DNA from 3 places in the Arthrobacter sp. SlRoot2-15 genome. Region 1 is predicted to be linked to each of the others. Evidence: riboswitches for the same ligand, from Rfam matches in the RefSeq annotation. Region 1 holds a riboswitch; each other region holds the start of a gene.
What was found. Region 1 has a riboswitch for thiamine pyrophosphate ahead of AC6I9V_RS15640 (bifunctional hydroxymethylpyrimidine kinase/phosphomethylpyrimidine kinase). Riboswitches for the same ligand answer to the same signal wherever they lie in the genome.

Region 1 (9,664 bases):
GTCGCCGTGCACGGCGGAGATCCCGGCCGGCAGCAGCGAGGTGTGGCGGTCCCGGACGGCCCGGACGGCGCCGTCGTCGAGCACCAGGGTGCCCTGCACGGAGGCCAGGTGGGCGAGCCAGAGCAGCCGGATGGGCTTGCGGGCGCCGTTGACCGAGAACCAGGTGCCCACGTCCTCCCCCGCCAGTGCGGCGGCGGCGTTCGCGGTGGAGGTCACGAGGGCGTGGATTCCGGAACCGGCGGCGATGGAGGCGGCCTCGACCTTGGTGACCATGCCGCCGGTGCCGACCCCGGCCTTGCCGGTGCTGCCGATCGAGACGCCTTCGAGGTCGCGGGGGCCGGCGACGTGGGCGATCCGCTTGGCACCGTGCGAGTGCGGGCCGTCGTAGAGGGAATCGACGTCGGAGAGCAGCACGAGCGCGTCGGCGCGGACCAGGTGCGCCACCAGGGCCGCGAGCCGGTCGTTGTCGCCGAAGCGGATCTCATGGGTGGCGACCGTGTCGTTTTCGTTGACCACCGGGACCACCCCGAGGTTGAGCAGCCGGTCCAGCGCGCGGAAGGCGTTGGTGTGCTGGCTGCGCCGCATGAAGTCGTCGGCGGTGAGCAGCACCTGGCTGACCGTGACCCCGTGAGCGCCAAAGGCGTGGGTGTAACGGGCCATCAGGAGCCCCTGGCCCACGCTCGCGGCGGCCTGCTGGGTGGCGAGGTCGCGGGGGCGCTTGTCCAGGCCCAGCGGCGCCAGCCCGGCGGCGATCGCCCCCGAGGAGACGAGGATGATTTCGGTGCCGGCGTTGCGTTTGTGCGCGAGGGCGTCGGCGAGGTCGGTCAGGGCTTCCTCGGCGATGCCGCCGCGGATGGACGTCAGCGAGGAGGAGCCGACCTTGACCACGATCCGGCGGGCGCCGGAGAGCACGGCGCGGCTGGGCGACCCGGCTGCGGCCGCCGCGGCGACAGCGTTACTCGTCATCGGCTTCGCCGAGTCCACTCTCCTTGAGCGGCTGCCGGGCACGGCGGGCACTGACCGATTCGGTCCAGATGCCGGCCTTGCGCTCGGCTTCGAGCTCGGCCCGGGCGGCGGCCTTGGCGTCGCGGCGCTCCTGCTGGTCCTCGCGCTTCTGGCCGCGGGTGGGGCGGTCGCCGATGTCGGCGAAGCGCACGTCGGTGCCGCGCGGGGATGCCAGCAGTTCGGCACCGGCCATCATGGTCGGCTCCCAGTCGAAGACAACGCCGTCGTCCTCGCCGATGACGACCATGTCACCCGGCTTGGCGCCCTGCTTGAAGAGTTCGTTTTCGACGCCGAGCTTGGCGAGGCGGTCGGCGAGGTAGCCGATGGCCTCCTCGTTGGTGAAGTCGGTCTGCTTGACCCAGCGCACCGGCTTCTCGCCGAGGACGCGGAACAGCGGCTCGAGGTTTTTCTCCTCGCGGCGGATGGTGAATCCGGACTCGTTGACGGCGCGGGGCCGCAGCACGGGGGCCTGGACCTTGGGCTGCGATGCGGCGACGGCGTCGCGGGCGGCCTTGACGATCTCCGCCATGGCGAAGCCCAGCTGGCGGAGGCCCTCATGGCTGGTGGCCGAGATTTCGAAAACCTTGTAACCGCGCTTTTCGAGTTCCGGGCGGACGAATTCGGCCATGTCCTTGCCGTCGGGCAGGTCCACCTTGTTCAGGGCGACCAGGCGCGGGCGGTGGTTCAGCGGCACGACTTCGCCGTCGGTGCCGGCGTAGCTCATGTCCACGGCGTACTTTTCGAGCTCTGCCTCGATCACGGCCAGGTCCGAGAGCGGGTCGCGGTCCGATTCCAGCGTGCCGCAGTCCAGCACGTGCACCAGCGCGGCGCAGCGTTCGACGTGGCGGAGGAAGTGGTGGCCCAGGCCCTTGCCTTCGCTGGCGCCCTCGATCAGGCCCGGGACGTCGGCAATGGTGAAGCGCACGTCGCCGGCCTGGACGACACCGAGGTTGGGGATCAGGGTGGTGAAGGGGTAGTCGGCAATCTTGGGCCGCGCCGCGGACATGGCCGCGATCAGGCTGGACTTGCCGGCGGAGGGGAACCCGACCAGGGCGATGTCAGCGATGGACTTCAGTTCCAGGACGATGTCGCTGGATTCGCCTTCGATACCGAGCAGGGCGAAGCCGGGGGCACGGCGCTTTTGCGAGGACAGCGCAGCGTTACCGAGGCCGCCGATGCCGCCGGCCGCGGCGATGAATTCGGTGCCTTCACCCACCATGTCGGCCAGTACGGTGCCGTCCTTGCTCTTGACGACGGTGCCTTCGGGAACGGGCAGGACCAGGGTCTCGCCGTTTTTGCCGCCGCGCCAGTCCCCCATGCCGGGGCCGCCGTTGGTGGCGTGCCGGTGCGGGGCGTGGTGGTAGTCGAGCAGGGTGGTGGTCTGGGGGTCCACGCGCAGGATGACGTCGCCGCCGTTGCCGCCGTTGCCGCCGTCGGGGCCGCCAAGTGGCTTGAACTTTTCGCGGTGGACGGAGACACAGCCGTGGCCGCCGGTACCGCCGGATACGTGCAGTACTACCCGGTCTACAAAGCTCGCCACGTGGATCTCCTCAGTGCTGTTCCTCGGGTCCCAGGGGCCCAAGATGATTGTAATGCGGTTAAAACACCGGTGGAGCGGACCTATTGGCCCGCCCCACCGATTTAGAACTTGTTGTTACTCTGCAGCTGCAGCAGCCACGATGTTCACAACGCGACGACCACGGCGGGTGCCGAACTCGACAGCACCGGGGGTCAGGGCGAACAGGGTGTCGTCGCCGCCGCGGCCGACGCCGGCGCCCGGGTGGAAGTGGGTGCCGCGCTGGCGGACGATGATCTCGCCGGCGGAAACTACCTGGCCGCCGAAGCGCTTGACGCCGAGGTACTGGGCGTTGGAGTCACGACCGTTGCGAGTGGAGCTCGCGCCTTTTTTATGTGCCATTTGGAATGCCTGCCTTCAAAAATTCTGGGGAAACTGTTGGAACCTGATCAGTAACGGGGAGTTACTTGATACCGGTGATCTTGACCTTGGTCAGTTCCTGACGGTGACCCTGGCGCTTCTTGTAACCGGTCTTGTTCTTGAACTTCTGGATAACGATCTTGGGACCACGGAGGTCTTCCAGGATCTCAGCCGTAACCGTTACCTTGGCCAGGTCCTTGGCTGCAGTCGTGACCTTGTCACCGTCCACCAGGAGCAGTGCGGGCAACTCAAAGGTGCTGCCGGCTCCACCGGGGACGCGGTTCAGGGTAACGAAGTCTCCAACGGAAACCTTCTCTTGGCGGCCGCCTGCGCGGACAATCGCGTACACCACTGGGGAACTCACTTCTCTCGACGTTTATTACTAGATTTGCGTGCGGAACCTGGTGCCAAAGTCTTTGGACCGGCTCACGCTGTGCCTCAACGCCGGTGGATTCCCCGGGGGAACCCATGAGCTATCCCGTGGAAAGTCCTGCCCGCAGTGCGGGTGAACAGTTCCTCAAGGTCATAACCCAAGTGTTGGCGTAAGCACCGAAGATCTAGACTACGCTAATTTTGCCTTCGGCCGCAAACGAGGCCGGTCCCGGCGGTAGTGCGTGACGGACGCCACACACTGTCCCCGAGGGGCCAAAGTGGTGGCATCGCAGCGACTTCCGGAACCGCGCCCCACCATCGTACCGGCCGCATCCCGCCGGGCCGCTCAGGCGTGCAACCTCGGCGCGTCGAAGAACTCCACCTCGTACCGGCAGGACTGCCCGAAGGCGAGGACCATGGCGCTGCGCTCGGCCTCGGAACCCCGGCGGGCCGCCGCGTCCGTGTATCTGATCGCCTGCCGGGTCGACTCCGCGAAGGCCTCGTCGGCGTAGGTGCGCAGCCAGTCCGCGTAGGGGTGACCCACCGGGGCGCCGGCGCCAAGGAACTCCCGGTGCAAGGCGGCGCCCACCTCGGCGTAGAGCCAGAAGCACGGCAGCGCCGCGGCCACCAGCACGCCGTAGCTGCCGGCGAGTGAAGCCGCGTGCAGATGGTCCACGTACGCCTTGGTGACCGGTCCCGGCGATCCCGCCGCTGCCCGGCCGCCCAGCCAGTTCCGATGCAGCTCGGATTCCACTTCGAGGCACTGCTGCGCCGAACGGGACCAGAACAGCTGTTCGGCTTCCGACGGCGCAAGGGCGGCCGCGCGCGACAGCACCCGGGAGTAGCCGTTGAGGTAGAGGGCGTCCTGGCCGAGGTAGTAGGCGAACTCGCGTTCGGGCAGGGACCCGTCCGCGAGGCCGCGGATGAAGTCCAGGGCGTAGATCGCGTCCAGCCCGCCAGCGGCGTGCCCGTCGAGGACCGCGGCGAAGTCCCCCTCGCGGGCGAAGGACGGCGCGGACGGCGAACCGCCCTGCTGCAGGTGGTGGAAATGGTGCACCGGACCGTTGCCGCGTCCGACGTCGAGGCGCCCGGCCTCCCGCAGCGCGCCCAGCAGCCACGGCTTGGCCTCACGCAGCGACGCCTCCCAGTCCCCCGTCCGGACTTGCACCGTGGCCAGCGCCGAGGACAGCGAGCAGCCGGTGCCGTGGCTGTTGCGGGTGGCGATCCGCTCGCCCGGCACCACCACCGTCTCCGCACCAAGCAGTCCTCCGGTGTTGACGAGCGCGTCCGGGCATCCTGCGTCGGCGTCGTCGTCGGCGCCGGTGTCCTGGAGGTGGCCGCCCTTGACCAGGACGGTGGAGCCGGTCAGCGCCGCGAGCCGTTTGCCCTGGTCCAGCGCCTCGTCCCAGTCCGCGGTGGGTTCTTCGCCGAGCAGCATGGCCAGTTCCGCCAGGTTGGGGGTGATGAGGTCCGCGAGCGGGAGCAGGGCCTGCAGGGCTGTCTCGGCCGATTCCTGTAGCAGCCGGTCGCCGCTGGTGGCCACCATCACCGGGTCCAGGACCACGACGGCGGGGCGGACCCGCTCGAGCCAGGACCGGACAGCGTCGATCACGACGGCGTCGCCGAGCATGCCGATCTTGACGGCGTCGATGGTGATGTCCTCGCTGATGGCGTCCAGCTGGGCGGTGAGGAAGGACGCCGGCGGGACGTGGACGGACCGGACGCCCTGGGTGTTCTGGGCCGTCAGCGCGGTAATGGCCGCCATGCCGTAGCCGCCATGCGCGGCGATGCTCTTCAGGTCCGCCTGGATGCCGGCGCCGCCGGAGGGGTCCGAGCCCGCAATGGCGAGGACCCGCGGAATCGTCGGCAGAACGGGTTCGCCGGGGGCGGCAGACGGGAACGTGGACTGCAGGATGGACGCGGGCCGGTCCGGTCCTGCCGGCTCGGTTGAGGCAGGTTGGGTCGATGAAATCAAGAGACATCCCTTCGCCGGTGCTAACCAGACAGGTTCAACGGGTCTGGATCTCAGCCGGCTCGTTGCGCGGCACCCCGTGTCAGTCCCCCAGCCTAGCGGTCCGTGCCAGGCTCTGTCCGCACCGCTGCGGTTGTTACCGTGCGCCCGTTAACGAACTCGCGGGTACCGTCCGGGCTCGACGCAATGTTGCGTCTTGCCCGGTCGGTACCCGCGAGTGGCGGCGTCTGCCCGGTGCTACAGCTCCGAAGCGGGAACGCCGACGCCGAGGATGATCGGTTCGCTGGCTGCCGGTTTGGCGGCCACCTTCGCCGGCTCCGGGGCCTTGGCCTCGTGGACCGAACCAGCAGCGGCCGACGGAGCAGTCGCGCGCTGCTGCACGGACGTCTCGTTGGCGGCGCCCTGGGCACGGCTGGCGCTCCGGTTCCGGCGTACCCGGCGCGGCGGGGTGGTGTCCGCGGCGGCGGCCTGCACTACGGGCGCCTTGGCAGCTTCCTGACGGACGGGTGCCTGCGCAGCGGGAGCCTTTGCGGCTTCCTGACGGACGGGTGCCTGCGCAGCGGGAGCCTTTGCGGCTTCCTGCCGGACGGGTGCCTGCGCAGCGAGAGCCTTGGCGGCTTCCTGGCGGGCGGGCGCCTGCGGTTCGCGGGTGCGGGCACTCGGGGCCTGGATCCGTGCGGTCCGGGCGCGTCCCCGGCCACGGGTGGCACGGGACGGCGCCGCGGCGGCGGCTTCGGCGGCTTCCGCTGCAGGGGCCTGCTCGGCGGCCTCAGCTTGGGCTTCGGGTGCTTCCGCGCCCTGTTCCGCTGCCGCCGGCTTGCCGGCCTCGGCGTCGCCCAGGTTGGCGAAGGCCTCGGTGAGCAGGTCCAGGGTCAGCGCCGGCTGCTGCGCTTCCTCGGCGTGCTCGACGAACGGCAGGGCAACCTGCTCGCCGCCGAAGGTCAGCACGGCGGCCGGACGCCCGGCAGCTTCCTCCGTCGAGGCAACTTCCACGGCCGCGTTCAGCGCCGCCTGGCGGGTTTCGGCGTCGGGCGCAGCCGTCGCGTCGCCGTCGTGCAGGTGGGCGGCGTGTGCGGCGGCGGCGATGTTCGCAAGCGCCGCGCGGGTAGCCTCCGCCTTGGCGTGGCGCTCGGCCTCGGTGGGCTCCGGGTGCACTGCAACGGGCGCGGACTGCTCGTCCGAACCCTGGCCACCCCGGCCGCGGCGGCGCTTGCGCTCGGTACGCGCGGCGGGCTGGTGTTCGGCCCGCGGAACATGGTGTTCGGCGGCGACGGTGTTGGCACGGCGGTGCTCGACGGGCTCGTCATGGGTGACAACGCCGCGGCCGGCGCAGGCTTCACACTGTTCGCCGAAGACTTCCAGCAGCCCGGTGCCCATCCGCTTGCGGGTCATCTGCACGAGCCCCAGGGAGGTCACCTCCGCCACCTGGTGCTTGGTCCGGTCGCGGCCCAGGCACTCCACCATGCGGCGCAGCACGAGGTCGCGGTTGGATTCGAGCACCATGTCGATGAAGTCGATCACGATGATGCCGCCGATGTCCCGGAGTCGGAGCTGCCGGACGACTTCCTCGGCCGCTTCCAGGTTGTTCTTGGTGACGGTTTCCTCGAGGTTGCCGCCGCTGCCGGTGAACTTACCGGTGTTGACGTCCACCACGGTCATGGCTTCGGTGCGGTCGATCACGAGCGAGCCGCCGGAGGGCAGGAAGACCTTGCGGTCCAGTGCCTTGTGGATCTGCTCGTCGATGCGCCAGGCCGCGAAGATGTCCGTGTCCTTGGTCCACTTCTCGAGCCGGCCCACCAGGTCCGGAGCCACATAGGTGACGTAGGCCTCGATGGTGTCCCAGGCTTCCTCGCCGGAGACGATCAGCTTGGAGAAGTCTTCGTTGAAGACGTCGCGGACCACCTTGATGGTCAGGTCCGGTTCGCCGTAGAGCAGCTCGGGGGCCAGGATCTTGGTAGACGTGGACTGGCTCTCGATGCCTTCCCACTGGGCGCGCAGACGGTTGATGTCGTGCGTCAGCTCTTCCTCGGAGGCACCCTCGGCGGCGGTGCGGACGATCACGCCGGCGCTCTCCGGCAGTCGGTCCTTGAGGATCCGCTTGAGCCGGTTCCGTTCGACGTCGGGCAGCTTGCGCGAGATGCCGGTCATGGAGCCGCCGGGCACGTACACGAGGTAGCGGCCGGGCAGGGAGATCTGGCTGGTGAGGCGGGCGCCCTTGTGGCCGACGGGGTCCTTGGTGACCTGGACCAGTACGGAGTCCCCGGACTTGAGCGCGTTTTCGATCCGGCGCTGCTTGCCCTCGAGATTGACGGCGTCCCAGTTGACCTCGCCGGCGTAGAGTACGGCGTTGCGGCCGCGTCCGATGTCGACGAACGCGGCTTCCATGGACGGCAGCACGTTCTGGACCTTGCCCAGGTAGACGTTGCCGATCAGGGAGTCCTGCTGGGTCTTGGAGACAAAGTGCTCGGCCAGCACGCCGTCCTCGAGGACGCCGATCTGGATTCTGTCGTCGCGCTGGCGGACGATCATCTGGCGGTCCACGGATTCGCGGCGGGCCAGGAACTCGGCCTCGGTGATGACGGTGCGGCGGCGACCGGTGTCGCGGGACTCGCGGCGGCGCTGCTTCTTGGCCTCGAGGCGGGTGGAGCCCTTGACGGAGGTGACGCGGTTGCTGGGCGGGGCCTCGCTGATCGCGCGCGGGGCCCGGACCCGGGTCACCGTGTTGGGCGGATCGTCGTCCCCGCCGCCGGTCAGTTCGAGGTCCTGGTCGCCGCGGCGGCGACGGCGGCGGCGGCGCGAGGTGACGCCGTCTTCGTGGGTGCCCTCGGTATCTTCACCGGACTCGGCGGCGTCTTCGGTTCCGCCGTCGGCGTCGGTGTCCGCCTCGCCGGCGCGGCTGCGGCCGCGGCGTCCACGGCTGCGACGGCGGCGGCGGCTGCCCGCGTCGTCACCCTCGGCTTCTTCGTCCTCGTCCTCCGTTTCCTCGGCTGCGGCCGGGGAGGGGCGGACGACGGCGGTCAGGTCCGGGGCCTGGAAGATCATCGAGGTGACGGCGCCGGGCGCGAGGAAGAGTGACGGGGCCTCGGTGGCTTCGGGGGTATCCGCTGCAGGGGCGGCCTCTGCTGCGGCGTCAGCGGCAGCGAGGACCGGCTCGGCGGCTGGGACGGATTCGGCCGGCGCCGCGGCGTCCTCGGTTTCCTCGGCCACGGGGGCCGCCTCCTTGGCGCGGGAGGCGCGGCGGCGGACGGGCTTCTCCGGGGCTTCTTCGGCTGCGGGCTGCTCAGCCGGGGCGTCAGCGGGCGCCTCTTCAGCTGCTGCAGCTGATTCGGCTGTGGCGGGCTCTGCTTCGGAGTCGATCTTTTTCCGCGACCGGCTCCGGCGGGCCGGGGCCTTCACCGGTTCGGCTGCCGCGGGGCTGTCGGCGACGGCGTCAGCGACGGCGTCGGACGTGCCGGCCGCTGCTTCTGCGTCCGCAGCGGGGGCTTCCTCCTTGGGCGCGGCCTTGCGCCGGGTCCGGGTGGCCTTCTTCGGCGCCTCCGTTGCTGCGGCGGTTTCCGTTGCTTCCTCGGTAACAGTTGCTTCGTCGTTACCGGCTACAAGCTGGTCATTATCCATATGTGGCGACACTCCTGCCCCTGATGTACCGCCACATCCGGCACCCGCGGGGGCAAATATTTGTCAACACCCGCAGGCATTGACAGAAGTCAATTGAGTACCCCCAGGTTCGCACCGGCAGTGGGGTGCGGCAGCCCTGGAAGGCCGGCGAGATTGTGCTGAACCCGTTGATCTGTACGTCACAACCAGGTGCCGTCCAATGGCATTGCGGGATAGGACGGATCGAGGGACCCGAAGTATGCCCTGCTCATCATTGGCGGTCTTGAAAACAAAGTCGCCGGACTGAGACGCGAATGTGGATCATGTCCCAGCCACGTTCATTGTCTCACAAGAGCCGCCAAAGCCGGGCTAAGCGGGGCATCCGTCCCGCGCCGCGCACCGAACAACGGGTGCCGGCACAACGCCCATCCCGATTCGTCCAGCCTGCGGCGATACAATCGGCCCAAGAGCACCCGACGCGAAGGATCGAGTTCCCATGCCCAGCATTTCCCACGCCCCGGACGATGTGACCGCCGGCGAGCACGCCGCCGGCGCGGCCGAGGCGGAGCGCCCCCTGCCGCCGATGACCCGCGACCGGCCGTTCGCGTGGTTGCTGCTGATCACCGGTGTCGTCGGCTGGCTGGCTTCCGGCACGCTGGTGCTGGAAAAACTGGAAGTCCTGAAGGATCCCGGCCATGTGACGGTGTGCGACGTGAACCCGTGGATCTCGTGCGGCCAGGTGATGCAGACCTGGCAGAGTTCAGTCTTCGGATTCCCCAACATGT
Region 2 (9,664 bases), 520 kb from region 1:
CCCACTCGAATGTTTCCGACGGCACCCAAGCACCCGCGGAGGTGATCGCGTCGGCTGCGGCGGCCGGTCTCGACGTTGTCGCCCTGACCGACCACGACTCCACCGACGGCTGGGCCGAGGCCTCCGCAGCCGCCCGGGAGCTCGCCGTGGCGCTGGTTCCCGGCATGGAGATCTCCTGCCGGACCCGCGAAGGCATCAGCGTCCACCTGCTCAGCTACCTGCACGACCCCACGCACCCCGGCCTGGTCGAGGAAATCACCAAATCCAAGGACGCCCGCTTCACCCGGGCCGAACGGATGGTCAGCCTGCTCGCCGAGGACTACCCGCTGAGCTGGGACGACGTCATCCACCACGTCGCCCCCGGCGCCACCTTGGGCCGGCCGCACATCGCCGACGCCCTGGTGGCCGCGGGCGTGGTCGAGGACCGCAGCGAAGCCTTCGAATCGATCCTGACCTCGCACTCCCGCTACTGGGTGCAGCACTACGCGCCGGACCCGGCCTACGCCGTCGAACTGGTCCGGGACGCCGGCGGCGTGCCGGTCTTCGCGCACCCCGTTGCGTCCTCCCGCGGACGGATCGTGGGGGACCGCACCTACCGGGAAATGATCGACGCCGGCCTGGCCGGGCTGGAGGTCGACCACCGGGACAACCCGGAGGAGGGCCGGGTCTTCCTGCGCCGCCTCGCCGAACGGCACGGGCTGCTGGTGACCGGGTCCTCCGACTACCACGGGACCGGGAAGCCGAACCTGCTGGGCGAGAACCTGACCGCGCCGGAGGTGTTGGCCCGGATCGAGGAGCTGGGCACCGGAACGTCCGTGGTGCGTTGATGGAGTGGATTGACCTTCAGCTCCTGGCCTCCGTGATCGTCACGCTGTTCGTGATCATGGACCCGCCCGGAACGGTGCCGATCTTTATGTCCCTGACGGCGCAGATGGACGCCCGCGACCGGAACATGTCGGCGCTGCAGGCGCTGCTTGTGGCCACCGGCGTGATCGTGACCTTCGCGATTTTCGGGCAATCCATCCTGAACTACATGCACATTTCGCTCGCCGCGCTCCAGGGTGCCGGCGGCCTGCTCCTGGTGCTGATCGCGCTGCAGTTGCTGACCGGCTCCACCGGCGGCGAGGAGAACGCGGCGAAGTACAAGAACGTGGCGTTTGTGCCGCTGGGGACGCCGCTGATGGCCGGTCCCGGCGCGATCGTGGCGGTGATGGTCTTCGTCCAGCGCTCCAACAGCATGGCGCAGTACCTTGCCGTCGGGCTCGGGATCGCCGTGACGCTCGCGTCGCTCTACCTGGCGATGCGCTTCGCCGGCGTCGTGCAGCGCGCCTTGGGGGAGAACGGCGTCGAACTGGTCACCCGGATCGCCGGCCTGCTGCTCTCCGCGATCGCGGTGCAGATGATCGCCGACGCCGTGCACGCCTTCGTCAAAAGCTGGACCTAAGCGCGCCGCCTGCTGACCCGGACTAGTCGGGCAGGGCAGTGAACGTGGCGTGCGGGCCGAGCCTGGTCGCCATCACGTCGACGGCGGCCTGGTTCTGGTCCACGCACACAAACTTCCGCTCAAGCTTCGCCGCGACGGCGCCGAGCGTGCCGGAACCGGCGAAGAAGTCCAGGCACCAGTCCCCGGGCCGGCTGGACGCGGCGACCACCCGCCGGATCAGGCCCTCGGGCTTCTGCGTCGGATAGCCGGTCTTCTCCTTGCCCGTGGGCGAGACGATGGTGTGCCACCAGACGTCGGTGGGCAGTTTGCCGAGCTCGCGCTTGGCGGGGGTGACCAGCCCGGGCGCCATGTAGGGCTCGCGGTCCACCTCGGCGCTGTCGAAGTGGTACTTCGACGGGTTCTTCACATACACGAGGATGTTGTCGTGTTTGGTGGGCCAGCGGAACTTGGCGCGGGCGCCGTAGTCGTAGGCCCAGATGATTTCGTTGAGGAAACACTCGCGGCCGAAGATCGCATCCAGCATGACCTTGGCGTAGTGCACCTCGCGGTAGTCCAGGTGCAGGTACAGGGTGCCGTCGTCCGCGAGCAGCCGCCAGGCCTCCACGAGCCGGGGCTCCAAAAAGGACCAGTAGTCGCTGAACGCGTCGTCGTACTTGTGCAGCGCTCCCTTGATCGTGTCGTAGGAGCGGCCCTTGAAACCGACGCGGTCGCCCTCGCCCCCGGCGTTGAGCACCATTTTCGTTTCCTGGCGCTTCTGGACCCGGCCGGTGTTGAAGGGCGGATCCACGTAAATGAGTGTGAAGGCGCCGTCCGGCAGCGTCGGGAGGTATTCCGCGTTGTCCGCGTGTACCACCAGGTTGCTGCCGTCCGGCGCCCAGACGGTATCAGCCATAAAGGGGATTAGGCCTCGGCGCTGCGTGCCGGGGCGCCGCCCTGGGCCTCGCCGCTGACCACTTCACCGTTGCGGCGGCGGGTGCGGGTCCGCCGGCGCGCCCGGGTGGCCCGGTCGACCTCGGTCGGGGCGCTGGCCGTTGCGGCCGGAGCCGATGCCTCGGCGGGGCCGGTGGAGGTTTCTGCCTCGGGGGAACGACGACGGCGTCCGCCGTCGCGTCCGCCCTCGCGGGAGCCGGAGCGTCCGCCGTCGCGTCCGCCCTCGCGGGAGCCGGAGCGTCCGCCGTCGCGCCCGCCTTCGCGGGAGCCGGAGCGTCCGCCGTCGCGCCCGCTGTTTGACGCGCTGCCGCGCGAGTTTTTCTTGCCGGTCTCGCCGAGGTCCTCGAGGACTTCGGCGTCGACGCCGGCGAGCACCCGCTTGTCGCGGGGGAGACGGCCCTTGGTGCCCTCGGGGATATCCAGTTCCTCGTACAGGTGCGGCGAGGAGGAATAGGTTTCCACCGGTTCGGGCACGCTCAGGCCGAGGGCCTTGTTGATCAGGCCCCAGCGGGGCATGTCGTCCCAGTCGACGAAGGTCACGGCGGTGCCCTTGTTGCCGGCGCGGCCGGTGCGGCCCACGCGGTGCAGGTAGATCTTCTCGTCTTCGACGCACTGGTAGTTGATCACGTGCGTGACGTCGTCGACGTCGATGCCGCGGGCGGCGACGTCGGTGGCGACGAGGACATCGACCTTGTTGTTGCGGAAGGCGCGCAGCGCCTGCTCGCGGGCACCCTGGCCGAGGTCGCCGTGGATGGCGGCGGCGGCGAAGCCGCGGTCCACCAGTTCCTCGGCGACCTTGGCAGCGGTGCGCTTGGTCTTGGTGAAGATGATGGTGCGGCCGCGGCCGCGGGCCTGCAGGATGCGCGAGACGACCTCGATCTTGTCCATGCTGTGGGCACGGTAGATGAGCTGGCGGATGTCGCGCTTGGTCAGGCCCTCGTCGTCGGGGTCAGCGGCCCGGATGTGGGTGGGCTGGCTCATGTAGCGGCGCGCCATCGCGATGACCGGGCCGGGCATGGTCGCGGAGAACAGCAGCGTCTGCCGGACCGCGGGGGTGCCGGCGATCAGGGTCTCGACGTCGGGCAGGAAGCCGAGGTCCAGCATCTCGTCGGCCTCGTCCAGGATGACCATCTTGACGTTCTTCAGCACCAGGTGCTTCTGCTTGTACAGGTCGATCAGGCGCCCGGGGGTGCCGACGACGACCTCGACGCCCTGCTGCAGCGCCTCGACCTGCGGTTCGTAGGCGCGGCCGCCGTAGATGGTGGTGATCCGGGCGTTGCGCTTGCGGGCTGCCGTCTGCAAGTCGCTTGCGACCTGCACGGCCAGCTCGCGGGTCGGCACAATGACGAGGGCCTGCGGCGCGCCGGGGGCGGGCAGCAAGGCGTAGCCGGCGTCGTCGCGGCCGATGACCCGCTGCAGGGCCGGGATGCCGAAGCCAAGAGTCTTGCCGGTGCCGGTCTTGGCCTGGCCGATGATGTCATGGCCGGACAGCGCGACGGGCAGGGTCATGGCCTGGATCGGGAACGGGTGGGTGATGCCGGCGTCGGCGAGGGATTCCACGATGTCGGCGCGGACGTTGTAGTCGGCGAACGACTTTTCCGCGATTTCGTGCGGTTTTTCGTCCGAGATGATGGTCTCTTCCGGCTCGATCGATTCCGTGCCGGATTCGTCGGTCAGAAGCTGGTGCGTGTGCAATTCACTCACAGGGGAGTTTCCTTATTCATTTGGGCTGCGCTGCTTGCTCAACGGGGCCGGCGCGGGGCCGTTCCGGAGCACGCTCAGACGCGCAAGCAAGTCCAGTGGAAGCCGATCGCGGGCTATCTGATGCTGGCACTGGGACCAGCGGGTGTGTCTCAAGATCGCGTAGGGGCGGGCTTGTTGAATTCGAAAAACTTGGAAATCAACGACCGGGCATCCATTACTACCTTTCCAGTCTAGCCGTTCGCCGTTGCGAACCTCGACCGGGGGCCGCGGTGCGGCGCGCCCATGTGCCCCGCAACGGCGCGGAGCCGGGACCGGCGAATCAGCCGACGAGCTCGAGCCGGACTTCCCGGGTGGCGATGTCCGAGGACACCACGCGCACCCGGACCTGGGTGCCGGACTCGAGGTCGCCGGGGCACCGGGCGGTCACCGCGGGCTCGGCGATCTGCACGATCCCGGACGGGCCGTTCCCGTTTCCGTTTCCCTTGCCGGTGCCGGTGCCGGTCCCGTTTCCGTTGCCGCCGGGCCCGCCGGCGCCGTTCTTGGCCGGTTTCGAGCCGGAGATGACGACGGCGTCGAACTCCTGCCCGATGTGGTTGATCAGCAGGGCGGCCTCCACGGTGTCCAGCGAGAGCCGCTCCAGCTTGGCGGCCAGCTGGTCCGAGGCCGCCATGATGGCCGGCAGCGAGGGGAGCGCCGCGCGGGCCCAGCCGGGGACCTCGGCGCCGTTGGACAGGGCCTCGCAGATGACCAGGACGAAGCGGTCGATCAAGCGGCGCAGCGGGGCGGTGGAGTGGGCGTACGCCGCGCCGATGGCGGACTGGATCGCGTCCCCGGGGACTTCGCCGTCGAACGGGGTGTAGCCGGCGCCGCGGAAAAGCATGCCGGCCGAGTGGACGATCGCCAGCTGCCGGGGGTCCGTGGGGTCCAGGGTGCGCAGGTATTCCCCGTAGCTGATCTCCCCGTCCCACGGCTTGCCGAGCGCGCCGGTCTGGCGCCGGAAATGCCGCAGCGAACGCTCGTCCGGCGCGGGCATGGTGCGCAGGATGCCGACCTTGCCCCGGAGCATCAGCTCGGCCGCGGCCATGCCGGTCATCAGCGAGATCTGGGCGTTCCAGTCCTCCACCGGCAGCGGCGGGGCCGCGACAATCCGGTAGCCGCCGTCGGGCAGCTGCTCGATTTCCTGCTCCGGCATGTTCAGGCTGGCGCCGCCGCGCAAACGTTCCAGTTCCACCCGCTTGCTGCCGACTTCCTTCAGCAGCTGCAAGAGGGGGTCGGCGGTGCCGCCGTCGAGCTCGGCCTGCACCCCGTGGTAGCTGAGCTTGGCCCGGCTGCGGACCTGCGCCCGGCGCACCAGGACGGAGGACACCTCGGCGGCGGCATCGAGCTCGAACTCCCAGACGAAGGCCGCGCAGAGCTGGCCGGCCAGCAGGCTGCCGGCCGCCTCGCTGATGACTTCCGGATGCAGCGGGATCCGGCCCTCCGGCGTGTAGAACGTCTGGCCGCGGCGGCGGGTTTCGGCGTCGAGCGCGCTGCCTGGGGCGACGAAGGAGGGGACGTCCGCGATCGCGTAGAAGACTTTGTACCCGTCGCCGGCGCGGTCAATGAAGAGCGCCTGGTCCAGGTCCGTTGAGGAGGCCGGATCAATGGTCACAAACTCCACGTGGGTCAGGTCCAGGGCCGGCAGCTCGTGGCCTGCCACCGCTGCCTCGGCCTCGCGGAGCACCTCGTCCGGGAACGGGCCCGGCAGCTCCAGCGTGGTGCGCAGTGCGTTGAGCGACTGGGCCAGTTGGTTCTGCTGCTGGCGCACGCTTGGGGTCAGGCGATGATGAGACACGAAAATCAGGTTAGCCCGATTTTCGCCATTAGTCTTGGAGCATGAGCACTTCCCCGGCCAGCCCCGTCCGCGACCAGCATTTTCTCCGGGAGCTGCTGGGTGTGATGGCCTACGGGGAGCTCTCGGCCTTCGAACGGCTGTCTTCCGACGCCCGGTATTCGCCCACGCTGCATGACCGCGCCGTGCTGGGGAGCCTTGCCGTCACCGAGTTCCAGCACTACGAACTGGTCTGCGCGAAACTGGCGGAGCTCGGCGTCGACGCGGAGGAGGCCATGCTGCCGTTCCAGCCGTCCGTGGACCACTTCCATGAGCGCACCCGCCCCTCCGACTGGTACGAGTCGCTGATGAAGGCCTACGTGATCGACACGGTGTCCGCGGACTTCTACCGCCTGATTTCCGGCTACGTCGACGCCGGCACGGCCGCCCTGATCGAGCAGGTCCAGTCAGCCGAGGGCGCGACGGCAGTGCTGGGCGAACGGCTCAAGGCGGCGCTCGCGGATGATCCCCGGCTGGCTTCCCGGCTGGCCCTGTGGGCGCGGCGCCTGCTGGGCGAGGCGCTCACCCAGGCCCAGCGCGTCAGTGTGGACCGCGCCCTCCTGGGCGGTCTGGCCGGCGTGGACGAGGCCGGGGCAGGGGAACTGGTCCGCTCCCTGACTGCCGAGCTCGCCGCCGCCCACTCCCGCCGGATGTCCCAGCTGGGGCTCGCGGGTTAGCTGGACGCGGCGTCGGCATCCGCCCCCGCGTCGAGCGAGGCAAGCAGCGCGCGTGCCGCCCCGGCGGGATCGTCGGCCTCGGTGATCGCCCGGACCACCACGACCCGGCGGGCGCCCGCCTCCACCACCTGCTCCACGTTGCCCAGATCGATGCCTCCGATCGCAAACCACGGCACCACCCCGGCGACCCGGCCGCTGTCGCCGGCCTCGGCCCGTTCAATCGCCGCCGCGGCGTAGCGCACCAGGTCCAGCCCGACGGCGGCGCGGCCCGGCTTGGTGGGGGTCGCCCAGACCGGACCCACGCAGAAGTAGTCCAGCCCGCTCCGGCCCGGGGCCGCGGCGATGGCCGCGTCGACCTGTTCCGGGGTGTGCGTGGACATGCCGATCACGGTGCCCTTGCCCAGGAAATCCCGGGCCGCGGCGAAGGGAATGTCCTTCTGGCCGATATGGAAGACCGGCGCCCCGGCGAGCGAGGCGAGGTCGGCGCGGTCGTTCACGGCCCAGAGCCGGCCGTGCCGCTGCGCTACGGAGTGCAGGACCTCCAGGAGCTCGAGCTCCTCGGCCGCCTCCAGTGACTTGTCCCGCAACTGGATGATGTCCACCCCGCCGGCGAAGGCGGCGTCGACGAAGTACTCGAAGTCGCCGCGGCCCTTCCGGGCATCGGTGCACAGGTACAGGCGGGCGGTGGTGTGGACATCCTGGCTCATGCCCCAAGCCTAGTTCCTCTAAACTGGGCGCATACCGCGGGAGCCCGCGCGGGCCGTCACACGGCCGCCGGGCTGAGAGGGCGTCAGAGCCGACCGCTTGACCTGATCCGGCTAGTACCGGCGTAGGGAAGGAAACCTATGGACGCACCAGTCCCGCCATCGGCCGCCCCGGCGGACCCCTCAGCACACCGGTACGACGTCGCCGTGATCGGCGGCGGGGTGGTCGGCCACGGGATCGCCTGGGAGGCGCGGCGCTCGGGCCGTTCCGTGGCCCTGATCGATGACGCCCCCGGCAGCGGGGCCAGCTGGGCTGCCGCCGGCATGCTGGCCCCCGTCAGCGAACTCCACTACCAGGAGGAAGCGCTCCTGGCGCTCATGCTGGAGGCCGCCCGGCTGTGGCCGGGCTTCGCCGCCGGCCTGGACGGTGCCCTGGACGGCGGTACCGGGTCCGGCCCGGAAGGGGCGGGCGGCACGGGGTATCTCACGACGCCGACCCTCGCCGTCGGCGCGGATGCGGCGGACCGCCGGGCACTCGCGGACCTGCGGGCCGTGCAGCAGGCCTGCGGCCTCGCCGTGGAGCCGCTGACCGTGCGTGAGGCACGGGCCCGCGAGCCGCTGCTCAGCCCCGGCATCTCCTGCGCCCTCGACATACCCGCCGACCACCAGGTGGACCCGCGCCGGCTGCTGGGCAGGATCGGAGCGCTGCTGCGCGCGGACGCCCGGTTCGCGGCCGTGCCCCGCCGCGCCGACGGGCTGCTCTGGGACGGAGGCCGCGTCTCCGGCGCCAGCCTCGAAGGCGGCGGCGAGATCCGCGCAGACGAGACCGTCGTGGCCAACGGCCTCGGGGCGGCGGACCTGCAGGGCCTGCCCGGGGGACTCGCCCTGCCGCTGCGCCCGGTCTACGGGGACATCCTCCGGCTCCGTGTGCCGCCACGGCTCCGGCCGCTGCTGCGCTCCACCGTGCGGGGACTGGTCCGGGGGGTGCCGGTGTACATCGTCCCGCGGGAGGACGGCACGGTCGTGATCGGAGCGACCCAGCGGGAGGATGCGCCCACGGAGTCCGAGGCGGTGTCCGCCGGCGGCGTCTACCAGCTGCTCCGCGACGCCCAGCAACTGCTCCCCGCCGTCGCCGAACTCGAACTGCTTGAGGCCACGGCACGGGCCCGGCCGGGAACGCCGGACAATGCCCCGCTCCTGGGGCGCGTTCGCCGCCCCGGCTCCGGCGGCGACGTCGAGGGGCTGATCATCGCCACCGGCTTCTTCCGGCACGGCGTCCTGCTGACCCCGGTGGCCGCCGCGGTCTGCCGGGAGCTGCTGGACGGCCCGCCGGACCCGCGCTGGGCCGGGTTCCGCCCGGACCGCTTCTCCGCCCGCCGGGAATCAGCACAGGACTTTTCACCGAACGACAGGACAACAGCATGAATATCAGGCTCAACGGGGCACAGCACACCCTCGCCGACGGCGCCACGGTCAGCGCCCTGGTCAGCGTCGTCACCGGCCGGCCGCTGGCCGCCGACGGCCAGGCCACGGACGGCCGGAAGCTCGGCGTCGCCGTCGCCCGCAACGCCGAGGTGGTACCGCGCAGCCGCTGGCACGCGACGGCGCTCGCCGAGGGCGACGACGTCGAGCTCGTCACGGCAGTCCAGGGAGGATGAACACCATGGGAGAAACAGCACCGACCGCAACGCGGCAGACACGCCGGGATCCGCTGACGATCGACGGGGTGGAACTGGGCTCGCGGCTGATCATGGGGACCGGCGGCGCGCCGAGCCTGGACGGCCTCGGCACCGCCCTGGTGGCCTCCGGAACCGAACTCACCACGGTGGCAATGCGCCGCTACTGGCCGGCCGAAACCGGTTCGCTGTTCCAGTTGCTGGCGGAGCGGAACATCCGGGTGCTGCCCAACACCGCCGGCTGCTTCACCGCCCGGGACGCCGTCCTCACGGCCGAGCTGGCCCGGGAAGCACTCGAGACGGACTGGGTGAAACTCGAGGTGATCGCCGACGAGCACACGCTGCTGCCAGACGCCGTGGAACTCGTGGAGGCCACCGAACAGCTGGTGGCCCGCGGGTTTAAGGTCTTCGCCTACACGAACGATGACCCGGTGCTCGCCCTCCGGCTCGAACACCTCGGCGCGACCGCCGTGATGCCCCTCGGCGCCCCGATCGGCACCGGCCTGGGCATCCTGAACCCGCACAACATCGAACTGATCGTCTCCCGGGCGTCGGTGCCGGTGGTGCTCGACGCCGGCATCGGCACCGCCTCCGACGCGGCGCTCGCGATGGAACTGGGCTGCGACGCCGTGCTCCTCGCCACCGCCGTGACCCGCGCC
Region 3 (9,664 bases), 1.3 Mb from region 1:
TTCGCCGCCGAAGGCCTTGGAGGTCAGGTAGACAGTAAACACAAAGGTGGTCATCACCGCGTTGAAGGCTGCGGAACCCCAGTCCCAGGCGGCCCACGCGAGGACCTTGCCCTTGCTTGTGGCGTGGCTGCCGGACTCGAGTTCCGAGGCCGGGCGCATGGCCTCGGGGGCGGTGGCGGAGTTCATAGCCTGATGTTAGCCGTCCGGCACGGCCCAGCCGCGGAGGAAACGGCCCGGGCCGCGGCGGCCGCTGCGCCGGGCCGGCAGTCCGGCCGGGCGGCCCCGGCCCCGTCATGCGGGAAAGAATTTGTGCACGCTTGGTAAACTTGCCGCACCGAACCTAACCAATGCCCCGCCTGCTCCAACTTTTTGACAACCGAGTTCCTGACGTTGCGGAGATACCAGTGATCACAGTCCTTGCCGTGCACTTCGCGGTGGCTGCTGTGGCGCCGTTCCTCTTCCGCCGGCTCGGCCGGAACGCGTTCTTCGCGCTGGCCGCGGTGCCCGCGGGATCGTTCGTCTGGCTGGCCTTCCAGCATGGTGCGGTGTACTCGGCCGCGGGGTCCACCTCGGTGGTCCTTCCGTGGATCCCCAACCTCCGGCTCGAGCTGGCCTTCCGGATGGATGCCCTGGCCTGGGTCATGTCGCTGCTGATCCTGGGCGTCGGGGCGCTGGTCCTGGTCTACTGTGCACGCTACTTCAAGGACAAGGACAGCTATCTGGGCGGCTTCGGCGCCCAGCTGCTCGCTTTCGCCGGAGCGATGTTCGGCCTGGTCACCGCCGACGACCTGCTCCTGATGTTCGTCTTCTGGGAACTGACCACGGTGCTGTCCTACCTGCTGATCGGCTACGCCCGCACCCGGTTGTCGGCCCGCCGCTCGGCGCTGCAGGCCCTGGTGGTCACCACCGCCGGGGGCCTGGCCATGCTGGTCGGCCTGATCATGCTGGGCGCCACTGCGGGAACCTACCGGATCTCGGCGCTCCTGGCGATGGCGCCGGAGCTGGTGACGGGTCCCGCCGCGGACGCGGTGGCGGCCGCCGTCGTGCTGGTGCTGGTGGGCGCGATCACGAAGTCCGCGCTGGTACCCTTCCACTTCTGGCTTCCCGGAGCGATGGCCGCGCCCACGCCGGTCAGCGCGTACCTGCACGCCGCCGCCATGGTCAAGGCGGGCATCTACCTTGTGGCGAGGCTCGCCCCCGGGTTCGCCGAGACGGCGTTCTGGCTCCCCGTGGTGCTCGGCCTGGGGCTGGCGACCATGCTGGTGGGCGGCTACCGCGCCCTGCGCCAGACCGACATCAAGCTCATCCTCGCCTACGGCACAGTTAGCCAGCTGGGCTTCCTGACCATGGTGGTGGGCCTCGGCAAACCCGACGCGGCGCTCGCCGGACTCGCCTTGCTCCTGGCGCACGGACTCTTCAAAGCCACGCTGTTCCTGGTGGTCGGCATCATCGACCACCAGGCCGGGACCCGCGACATCCGGAAGCTCTCCGGGGTTTACCGCTCCTCCCGCGCACTGGCCATCGTGGCCGCCGTCGGCGCGGCCTCCATGGCCGGTATCCCGCCGCTGGCGGGCTTCGTGGCGAAGGAATCGGTCTTCGAGGCGTTCGTGCACTACGGCACCGGCGCCGCGGCAGGCCCGTGGGGGCCCGTGCTCCTCATCGGCTTGGTCGTGGGCTCCGTCCTGACCTTCGCCTACAGCGCACGGTTCATGTGGGGCGCCTTCGCGGTCAAGCCCGGCGTCGAGACCACCCCGTTCAAAGCCGTCAAGCCCGCCTTCCTGGCGGCCCCCGCCGTCCTGAGCCTGCTGACCATCCTCTACGGGCTGTGGCCTGCCGCGGCGGATGCGTGGATCCAGCCCTACGCGGCGCTGTTTGTGCCTGACGGCGAGGATCCGGCGGCCGCCGCCGGGCACCTGGCACTGTGGCACGGGCTCACCCCGGCGCTGGGGATGACCGCGGTGACGTTCGCCCTCGGCCTGGCGATGTTCTACGGACGGAACGCAGTCGCCCGCGCCCAGGGGCTGGTGCCCGGCTGGGTCGACGGCGACCGCGCCTACCAGCTCACCATCGGCGCCCTCGACGATGCCGCGGTCTGGGTCACCGGCCGCACCCAGCGCGGTTCGCTCTTCTTCTACCTGGCCGTCATCCTGAGCGTCGCCTTTGTCCTGCCGCTCACCGCGCTGCTGCTGGCCAACAAGCCGCTGCCCGGGGGCCTGTACTTCATCGACCCGGGCTCGCCGCTGCAGCCCGTGGTCGGCGCCGGCATCGTGATTGGAGCTCTCGCCGCGGTGCGGGCCAACAAGCGCTTCCTGGCGGTGCTGATGGTCTCGGTCACCGGCTACGGCATCGCCTTGATGTTCGCGCTCCAGGGCGCGCCGGACCTTGCCCTGACGCAGATGCTGGTGGAGACCATCATCCTGGTGGCCTTCGTCCTCGCCATGCGCAGCCTGCCGGCCGAACTGCGCGACCGCACCGGCGGCAAGTACCGGGTCGTCCGCGTGATCATCGGCGCCGCGTTCGGCGTCACGATGATCTTCGTGGCGATCTATGCCCTGGGAGCGCGGGTGGCCACCCCGGTCTCGCTGGAGTTCCCGCGCCTGGCCTATGAGGAAGGCAGCGGCCTGAACATCGTGAACGTCACCCTCGTGGACATCCGGGCCTGGGACACCTTCGGCGAGATCTCGGTGCTGGCGCTCGCGGCCACCGGCGTCGCCAGCCTGATTTTCGTCCGCGGCCGCGGCGACCGCATCGGTCCGTCCGCCTCGGTGGCGGAGGGGACGGTCGGGCGCCGGGCGGGCGTGGCCGGCAACACCCGGGACAACGCGGCCCTGGCCATGAGCCGGCGTTTCGCGGCGTCGGCGCGCGACGCCTGGCTGGTGGCCGGCCGGACCATGGCCCCGGAACGCCGCTCGATCATCTTCGAGGTGGTCACCCGGCTGATCTTCCACTCGATGATCGTCTTCTCCCTCTACCTGCTGCTCGCCGGCCACAACCTGCCCGGCGGCGGCTTCGCCGGCGGCCTCACCGCCGGGCTGGCGCTCACCATCCGCTACCTCGCCGGGGGCCGCTTCGAACTGCGCGAGGCCACGCCGGTCAGCGCCGGTGCACTGCTGGGGATCGGGCTCGCCACCGCCGCGGCGTCCGGCATTACGCCGCTCCTGCTGGGCGGCCAGGTCTTCCAAAGCGCCGTGATCGAGCTGTGGCTGCCGGTCTTCGGCGACATCAAATTCGTCACCTCCACGATCTTCGACATCGGCGTCTACATCGTCGTCGTCGGCCTGGCCCTGGACGTGCTGCGCAGCCTGGGCGCGAAAATCGACGAACATTTCGAAGAGCGGCCGGAAGACCAGCCGGACGAGCAGCCCGGGGCGCTCTTCGACGACGGCCAGCCCAACGGCGTCCCGGCCGAAACAACCGCCAAGGGGATAACATGAGCGTCAACCTGACCCTGCTGACGGTAATGGGAGCCCTGTACGCCTGCGGCATCTACCTGCTCCTGGAACGCAGCCTCACCCGGGTCCTGCTCGGCCTGATGCTGCTGGCGAACGCTACCAACCTGCTGATCCTGGCCACCGGCGGCTACGCCGGGCTCGCCCCGCTCTTCAGCAAGGACACCCCCGCGGGGGACTACAGCGACCCGCTCCCGCAGGTGCTGATCCTGACCTCGATCGTGATCTCCTTCGCGGTCACGGCCTTTATGCTGGGCATCATCTACCGCACCTGGGTGCTGGCCCGGCAGGATGAAATCCAGGACGACGCCGAGGACCGCCGCGTGGCCGAGACCCCCAGCTTCGACGCCGAGGACGACGCCGTCATCCCGGCCGAGACCTCCGAGTTCCCGCTGGTGTCCGCCGCCCGAAGCGACGACGTCGTGCAGGCCGGCGCCCGCCGGATGCCGGCCGTGGACGCCGCGGCGGAGGAACAGCCCGGATCCCAAAACATCGGCGCCGGCCCGGACGGAGGGACCAAGTGAACATCGCCAGCTTCGCCCCCCTCGCTGTCGTCCTCCCCATCCTCGGGGCCGCCCTGACCTTCCTCCTTATCCGGCATTCCAGGGCGCAGCGGACCGTGAGCATTGCGCTGCTGTCCCTGACCCTGCTGCTGGAGTGCTGGCTGCTGGCCTCCGTCTGGGAAGGCGGCACGGCGGCGGTGAACATCGGCGGCTGGCTGCCGCCTTGGGGCATCGTGATGGTGGTGGACCAGTTCTCCTCGCTCATGCTGGTGGTGTCCTCGGCCGTCAGCCTCGCCGTGCTGGTCTACGCCACCGGCCAGGGCATGGCCGACGGGGACAGCGACGCCCCCGTGTCGATCTTCCACCCCACCTACCTGATCCTCGTCGCGGGAGTGTCCAACGCCTTCCTCTCCGGCGATCTCTTCAATCTCTACGTCGGCTTCGAGATCCTGCTGACCGCCAGCTACGTGCTCATGACCCTCGGCGGGACGGGCCCCAGGATCCGCGCGGGCGTGACCTACGTGGTGGTCTCGGTGGTGTCCTCGGTGCTGTTCCTGATCGCGATTGCCATGATCTACGGCGCCACCGGGACGATCAACATGGCGGACCTCGCCATCAAGCTCGCCGACGTGGACCAGGGGACCCGAAACCTCCTGCACGTGCTGCTGCTCGTGGCATTCGGCATCAAGGCCGCCGTGTTCCCGCTGAGTTTCTGGCTCCCCGACTCGTATCCGACGGCGCCGGCCCCGGTCACCGCTGTGTTCGCCGGCCTGCTCACCAAGGTGGGTGTCTACGCGATAGTCCGCACCGAAACCCTGCTGTTCCCTGGAGACACCTTCAATACCCCGCTAATGGTCGCGGCGCTGCTGACCATGGTGGTGGGCATCCTGGGCGCCCTGGCGCAGAGCGACATTAAACGTTTGCTGTCCTTCACCCTGGTCAGCCACATCGGCTACATGGTGTTCGGCCTGGCCATGTCCTCGGTAGCGGGGCTCGCGGCCGCGGTGTTTTACGTGGCGCACCACATCACCATCCAGACCAGCCTGTTCCTCGTGACCGGCCTGATCGAGCGCCGCGCCGGGAGTTCCTCGGTGGACCGGATCGCCGGGCTGGCCAAACTCTCGCCGCTGCTGGCCGTGCTGTTCTTCGTGCCGGCCATGAACCTGGCCGGCATCCCACCGCTCTCCGGCTTCCTCGGCAAGCTGGGCCTGCTGCAGGCCGGTGTTGCCCTCGGGACCCCGCTGGCCTACGCCCTCGTGGCCGGCGGCGTGCTGACCAGCCTGCTGACCCTGCTGGCCGTCGCCAGGGTCTGGAACCGCGCGTTCTGGCGCAAGCCCGAGGACGCCGAACATCCGGATCCCGTGCTGCTCGCCGTCCCCGGCGGCCAGCCGGCCGGGGACCGCGTCGGCCAGCAGAACGTGACCCTGCTGCCGCGCACCATGATGGGCTCCACGCTGGGGCTGGTGCTGCTGGGAGTGGCGCTGACGGTCTTCGCCGGGCCGCTGTTCCAGGTCGCCGGGCAATCGGCTTCCGAGATGCTCGACCGGTCCTCCTACATCCAGGCCGTGCTGGGGGACGAGGCCCAGGCCCCGGTGATCGCGCAGCAGCGGCAGGAGGGGGCAAAATGACGCGCAAGCGGATCTCGCTGCGCCAGGAGCTGCCGCTGCTGGTCTGGCTCGTCATCGTCTGGGGCGCCCTCTGGCAGGACTTCAGCGCCGGCAACCTGCTCTTCGGCGCCCTGATCGCCGTGGTGGTGGCACGGGTGTTCTACCTGCCGCCGGTGGAACTGGGCGGCCGCTTCAACGTGCTGCGTGCCGTGCCGTTCGCCCTGGTGTTCCTGGCCAAGGTGGTGGCGGCCAGCTTCCAGGTGCTGTTCCTGGCCGTGGTCCGGGGGCCGCGGGTAATCAGCGCCGTCGTCGCCGTCCCGCTCCGGAGCCACTCCGACCTGCTGGTGACGGCCACCGGGCATGTCATCTCGCTGATCCCGGGGTCGCTGGTGGTGGAGGTGGACCGCTCCACGTCCACGCTTTACATCCACGGCATCAACGTCCGCGACGCCGAGGATGCCGCCAAGCTCCGCAAGGAAGTCCGCGACACCGAGGCCGGGCTGATCCGGATCATGGGCACCAAGGCCGAACTCTCCGCCCTGCAACAGGAGGTGGGCGCATGATGCCCCTGGTCCTGGCCATTACCGCCGTCGTGCTGTCCCTCGCCGCCGGCGGGGCGATCATCCGCATCGCGCGCGGGCCCTCGCTGCTGGACCGGGTGCTCGCCGCCGACGTGCTGCTCGCCATCCTCGGCGCGGCGCTGTGCATCGACATGGCCGTGAACCGGCACCTGAACAACCTGATGCTGCTGGTGGCCATCTCCATCATCGGCTTTGTGGGCTCGGTGACGGTGGCCCGTTTTGTGGCGGACCGGAGGAAACAGCCCAATGAATCCTGAGACGTTCCCCGCCGACGCCGTGATCGACGCCGTCTCGGCCGTGTTTATGGTGCTCGGGGCGGTGATGTCCCTCGGCGCGGCGATCGGCCTGCTGCGGTTCCCGGACCTGATGAGCCGGATGCACGCCGCGACCAAGCCGCAGGTGCTGGGGCTGTTCCTGCTGCTCTGCGCGGTGGGGCTGCAGCTGCGCACCTGGTGGGTGTGGCCGGTGCTGGTGGTGGCATGGATCTTCCAGCTGCTGACCGTGCCGGTCTCCGCCCACATGGTGGGCCGGGCCGGCTACCGCACCAAACACCTTCACCCGGAGCTGCTCAGCGCGGACGAGCTGGAGGCCGTGGTGCAGCAGGCGGCCGGCAAGAGCGGGTTCACCGACGACGACGTCGAGTGACGCCGCCGCCGGGACCCGCCGCTCTGGACGAGGCGGTTTAGACCAAGCGGTTTAGACCAGATCCTGGGTCTTGGCGAAGCGGGTGATCGCGCGCTGCGTGCCGCGGTTGGCGAGGACCTGGATGATGGCGCTGACCGAGGCCGAAATCAGGGCAAAGGTCAGGGCCTGGCGCAGGGTGGTGGGAACGTCGTCGTCGTGGCCCTTGGGCGGCTTGTTGCCGGTGGTCTTTTCCCAGACGGTGTCAACCACCTTGGTGCCGACAAAACCGGCGACGAGGCTGATGCCGGTGCCAAGCAGTTTGATGAAGATGTTCATGCGGCGTACTCCTTGCGGGAGGGAACAGGGCTTCCCCTAGCCTAGCCTCCCCTGGCGCCCCGACGGCCGAGGAATTCGGTCAGGGCCTCGACCACCAGTTCGTGGTCGGCCTTCTGCGGCAGCCCCGAGACCGTGACCGTGCCCACCGCGCCGGTTCCGCGCAGGTAGACGGGGAACGAGCCGCCGTGGGCGGCAAACTCCAGCTGGTCGAACCAGGCGTTGTCCTCGATCCTGCGCCCGGCAGCCCGGGCCCGGAGTCCCACGAGGAGCGACGGGACTTCATACCGCGAGGCCGTGCGCTGCTTGGCCCTGATCCAGCGCTCGTTGTCCGGGGTGGCACCCTCGAGGGCCGCGTGGAAGAGCACCTGCTCACCCTTGGTGATGTCGATGGCGATGGGGTGGTTGCGCTGCCGGCCGAGCTCCACCAGCAGGAACCCGAGCTCCAGCGCGTCGTCCTTGCTGAAGGACTCGAACTGCAGTTCATCGATTTCCGTCAGGATCCGGCCGATGAGCGCGGCCAGGGATCCCGGCGGCTGCGGTTCCGCGGAGTCGGGGTCGTAGTCGGGGGAAGGCGCTTGTGCATCGCTCATGGGATTCAGCTTCCGTTACGTTCTGCCGCTGCGCAACCCCAACGGGTGTAAACTGGGCCAGCCCATAAGGGTGATTTTAAATACGACAGGGGAGCGCCGCCGTCGGCCATCCGGAGCAGTCCGGGGATCCACAGGTGGGCGCTGAGAGTGCGGACAGCCGCAGACCCTCGAACCTGATCCGGTTAGTACCGGCGCAAGGGAGTCGAGTTCTCAGGGTGCCCGGCACCCGTGGCGGAAGCCGCGCGCAGCCGGAACACCCTCCCCTCCTGTACCTCAGGAGGACGATATGACTGATATTTCTGCAAAGCAGACACTGGCCACCGGCAAATACAGCTGGCGTGTGGTCGACATTGTGCTGGCCGCGTTGATTGCTGTTGCCGGCGGCGTGATTTTCTGGGCCTGGTCCCAGGGCGCCAACCTCGTAGCCGTGCCGCTGAACGCGGTCTACCCGCCGCTGACCGGGCTCTACGCCGGCGGCTGGATGATCCCGGCGGTGCTGGGCATGCTGGTCATCCGCAAACCGGGAGCAGCGCTGTTCTGCGAAACCGTGGCCGCCACGGGTGAGCTGATCATGGGTTCCCAATACGGCGCCTCCGTGCTGTTCTCCGGTTTCGTGCAGGGCCTCGGCGCCGAGCTCGTCTTCGCCGCGTTCCTGTACAAGCGGTTCAACCTGCCGGTGTCCCTGCTTGCCGGCGCCGGCGCGGGCCTGTTCTGCGGCCTCAACGACTCCTTCCTGCCCTGGGGCTGGAACATCGCCTACGAGACCGGTGACAAGTTCGCCTACATCGTCTTCTGCGCCGTCTCTGGAGCCGTGATCGCCGGCGGACTGTCCTGGCTGGCCACCCGCGGGCTGGCCAAGACCGGGGTGCTCGCGTCGTTCGCGTCCCGCAAGGCGGCATCGGAACCCGTGTTCTCCTGATGCCCGCACACGCATGACTTCTGTCTACGACGTACGACCCGCCGCGGTCACCGCCCGCGGCTGGGGCTGGCGGCACGCCGGGCGGACACGTCCGGCCGTCAGCGGACTGGACCTGGATATCCGCCCGGGCGAGCGTGTGCTGCTGCTGGGCCCTTCCGGTTCCGGCAAGTCCACGCTGCTGCACGCCTTGGCGGGGGTGCTGGGGGAGGGCGCCGGCCCGTCCGCAGCTGCTTCCGCAGCCGCTTCCGCCGACGCGGACGACGCCGACGAGACCGGCAGCCTGCTGATCGACGGTGTCCCGCCCCGGGCAGCACGCGGACGGGCCGGCCTGGTGCAGCAGGACCCGGAAACCCAGGTGGTGCTCTCCCGGGTCGGCGACGACGTCGCCTTCGGCGCCGAGAACCTCGCGGTCCCGCCGGCGGAGATCTGGCGGCGCGTGGCGGAAGCGCTCGACGACGTCGGGCTCGGCGGGCTGCCGCTGGAGCACCCTACGTCGGCGCTCTCCGGCGGCCAAAAACAGCGGCTGGCCCTCGCCGGGATCCTCGCGATGCGGCCCGGGCTGCTGCTGCTGGACGAACCCACCGCCAACCTCGACCCCGCCGGTGTCCTGGAGGTCCGCGACGCCGTGGGCCGCTGCGTGGACAAGTCCGGGGCCACACTGGTGGTCGTGGAGCACCGCGTGGCCGTCTGGAAAGACCTCGTGGACCGGATCGTCGTGCTGCAGCCGGGGTCCGGCGCGGACTCCGGCGTGCTCTTGGACGGGCCGCCCGAGACGGTCCTGGAGCAGGCGCGGGACATGCTCATCGCCGCCGGCGTCTGGGTGCCGGGCCACGTCCCGGCGACGCGGGCGCGCAGCGGCGTGGCAGACGGGATCACCCGCGGTGGCGGCCCGGCGGGCTCAAATGCCGGCCAGCTGCTGCTCGCCGCCGAGAAACTGGCCGTCTCCCGCGAACGGCCCCGCCGCACCGGCCTGCTGGGGGGATTCCGGACGGCCCCGCCTGCGCCGGTGCAGGCCGGCATCACGGCCCAGGTCCGGGCCGGGCAGGCCCTGACCA

Region 2: it holds a riboswitch for thiamine pyrophosphate, as region 1 does, so the genes downstream of both, thiO (glycine oxidase ThiO) here and AC6I9V_RS15640 (bifunctional hydroxymethylpyrimidine kinase/phosphomethylpyrimidine kinase) in region 1, are expected to answer to the same signal.
Region 3: it holds a riboswitch for thiamine pyrophosphate, as region 1 does, so the genes downstream of both, AC6I9V_RS09580 (ECF transporter S component) here and AC6I9V_RS15640 (bifunctional hydroxymethylpyrimidine kinase/phosphomethylpyrimidine kinase) in region 1, are expected to answer to the same signal.

Annotation. Positions count from the first base shown of each region.
Region 1 covers NZ_AP046058.1:3,365,377-3,375,040, reverse strand. The annotation lists gene proB (glutamate 5-kinase) at 1-966, opposite strand, end outside; gene obgE (GTPase ObgE) at 956-2,545, opposite strand; gene rpmA (50S ribosomal protein L27) at 2,660-2,923, opposite strand; gene rplU (50S ribosomal protein L21) at 2,985-3,293, opposite strand; gene AC6I9V_RS15640 (bifunctional hydroxymethylpyrimidine kinase/phosphomethylpyrimidine kinase) at 3,660-5,228, opposite strand; TPP riboswitch at 5,278-5,375, opposite strand; gene AC6I9V_RS15635 (Rne/Rng family ribonuclease) at 5,523-8,900, opposite strand; gene AC6I9V_RS15630 (vitamin K epoxide reductase family protein) at 9,376-9,664, shown strand, end outside.
Region 2 covers NZ_AP046058.1:2,846,045-2,855,708, forward strand. The annotation lists gene AC6I9V_RS13170 (PHP domain-containing protein) at 1-827, shown strand, start outside; gene AC6I9V_RS13175 (MarC family protein) at 836-1,444, shown strand; gene AC6I9V_RS13180 (DNA-methyltransferase) at 1,467-2,336, opposite strand; gene AC6I9V_RS13185 (DEAD/DEAH box helicase) at 2,345-4,078, opposite strand; gene AC6I9V_RS13190 (RNB domain-containing ribonuclease) at 4,398-5,912, opposite strand; gene AC6I9V_RS13195 (ferritin-like fold-containing protein) at 5,954-6,625, shown strand; gene thiE (thiamine phosphate synthase) at 6,622-7,332, opposite strand; TPP riboswitch at 7,359-7,479, shown strand; gene thiO (glycine oxidase ThiO) at 7,471-8,754, shown strand; gene thiS (sulfur carrier protein ThiS) at 8,751-8,987, shown strand; gene AC6I9V_RS13215 (thiazole synthase) at 8,993-9,664, shown strand, end outside.
Region 3 covers NZ_AP046058.1:2,093,204-2,102,867, forward strand. The annotation lists gene AC6I9V_RS09535 (MFS transporter) at 1-186, opposite strand, end outside; gene AC6I9V_RS09540 (Na+/H+ antiporter subunit A) at 405-3,434, shown strand; gene AC6I9V_RS09545 (Na(+)/H(+) antiporter subunit C) at 3,431-3,973, shown strand; gene AC6I9V_RS09550 (Na+/H+ antiporter subunit D) at 3,970-5,580, shown strand; gene AC6I9V_RS09555 (Na+/H+ antiporter subunit E) at 5,577-6,122, shown strand; gene AC6I9V_RS09560 (MrpF/PhaF family protein) at 6,119-6,397, shown strand; gene mnhG (monovalent cation/H(+) antiporter subunit G) at 6,387-6,785, shown strand; gene AC6I9V_RS09570 (DUF4235 domain-containing protein) at 6,837-7,100, opposite strand; gene AC6I9V_RS09575 (heme-degrading domain-containing protein) at 7,142-7,690, opposite strand; TPP riboswitch at 7,768-7,908, shown strand; gene AC6I9V_RS09580 (ECF transporter S component) at 7,977-8,609, shown strand; gene AC6I9V_RS09585 (ABC transporter ATP-binding protein) at 8,623-9,664, shown strand, end outside.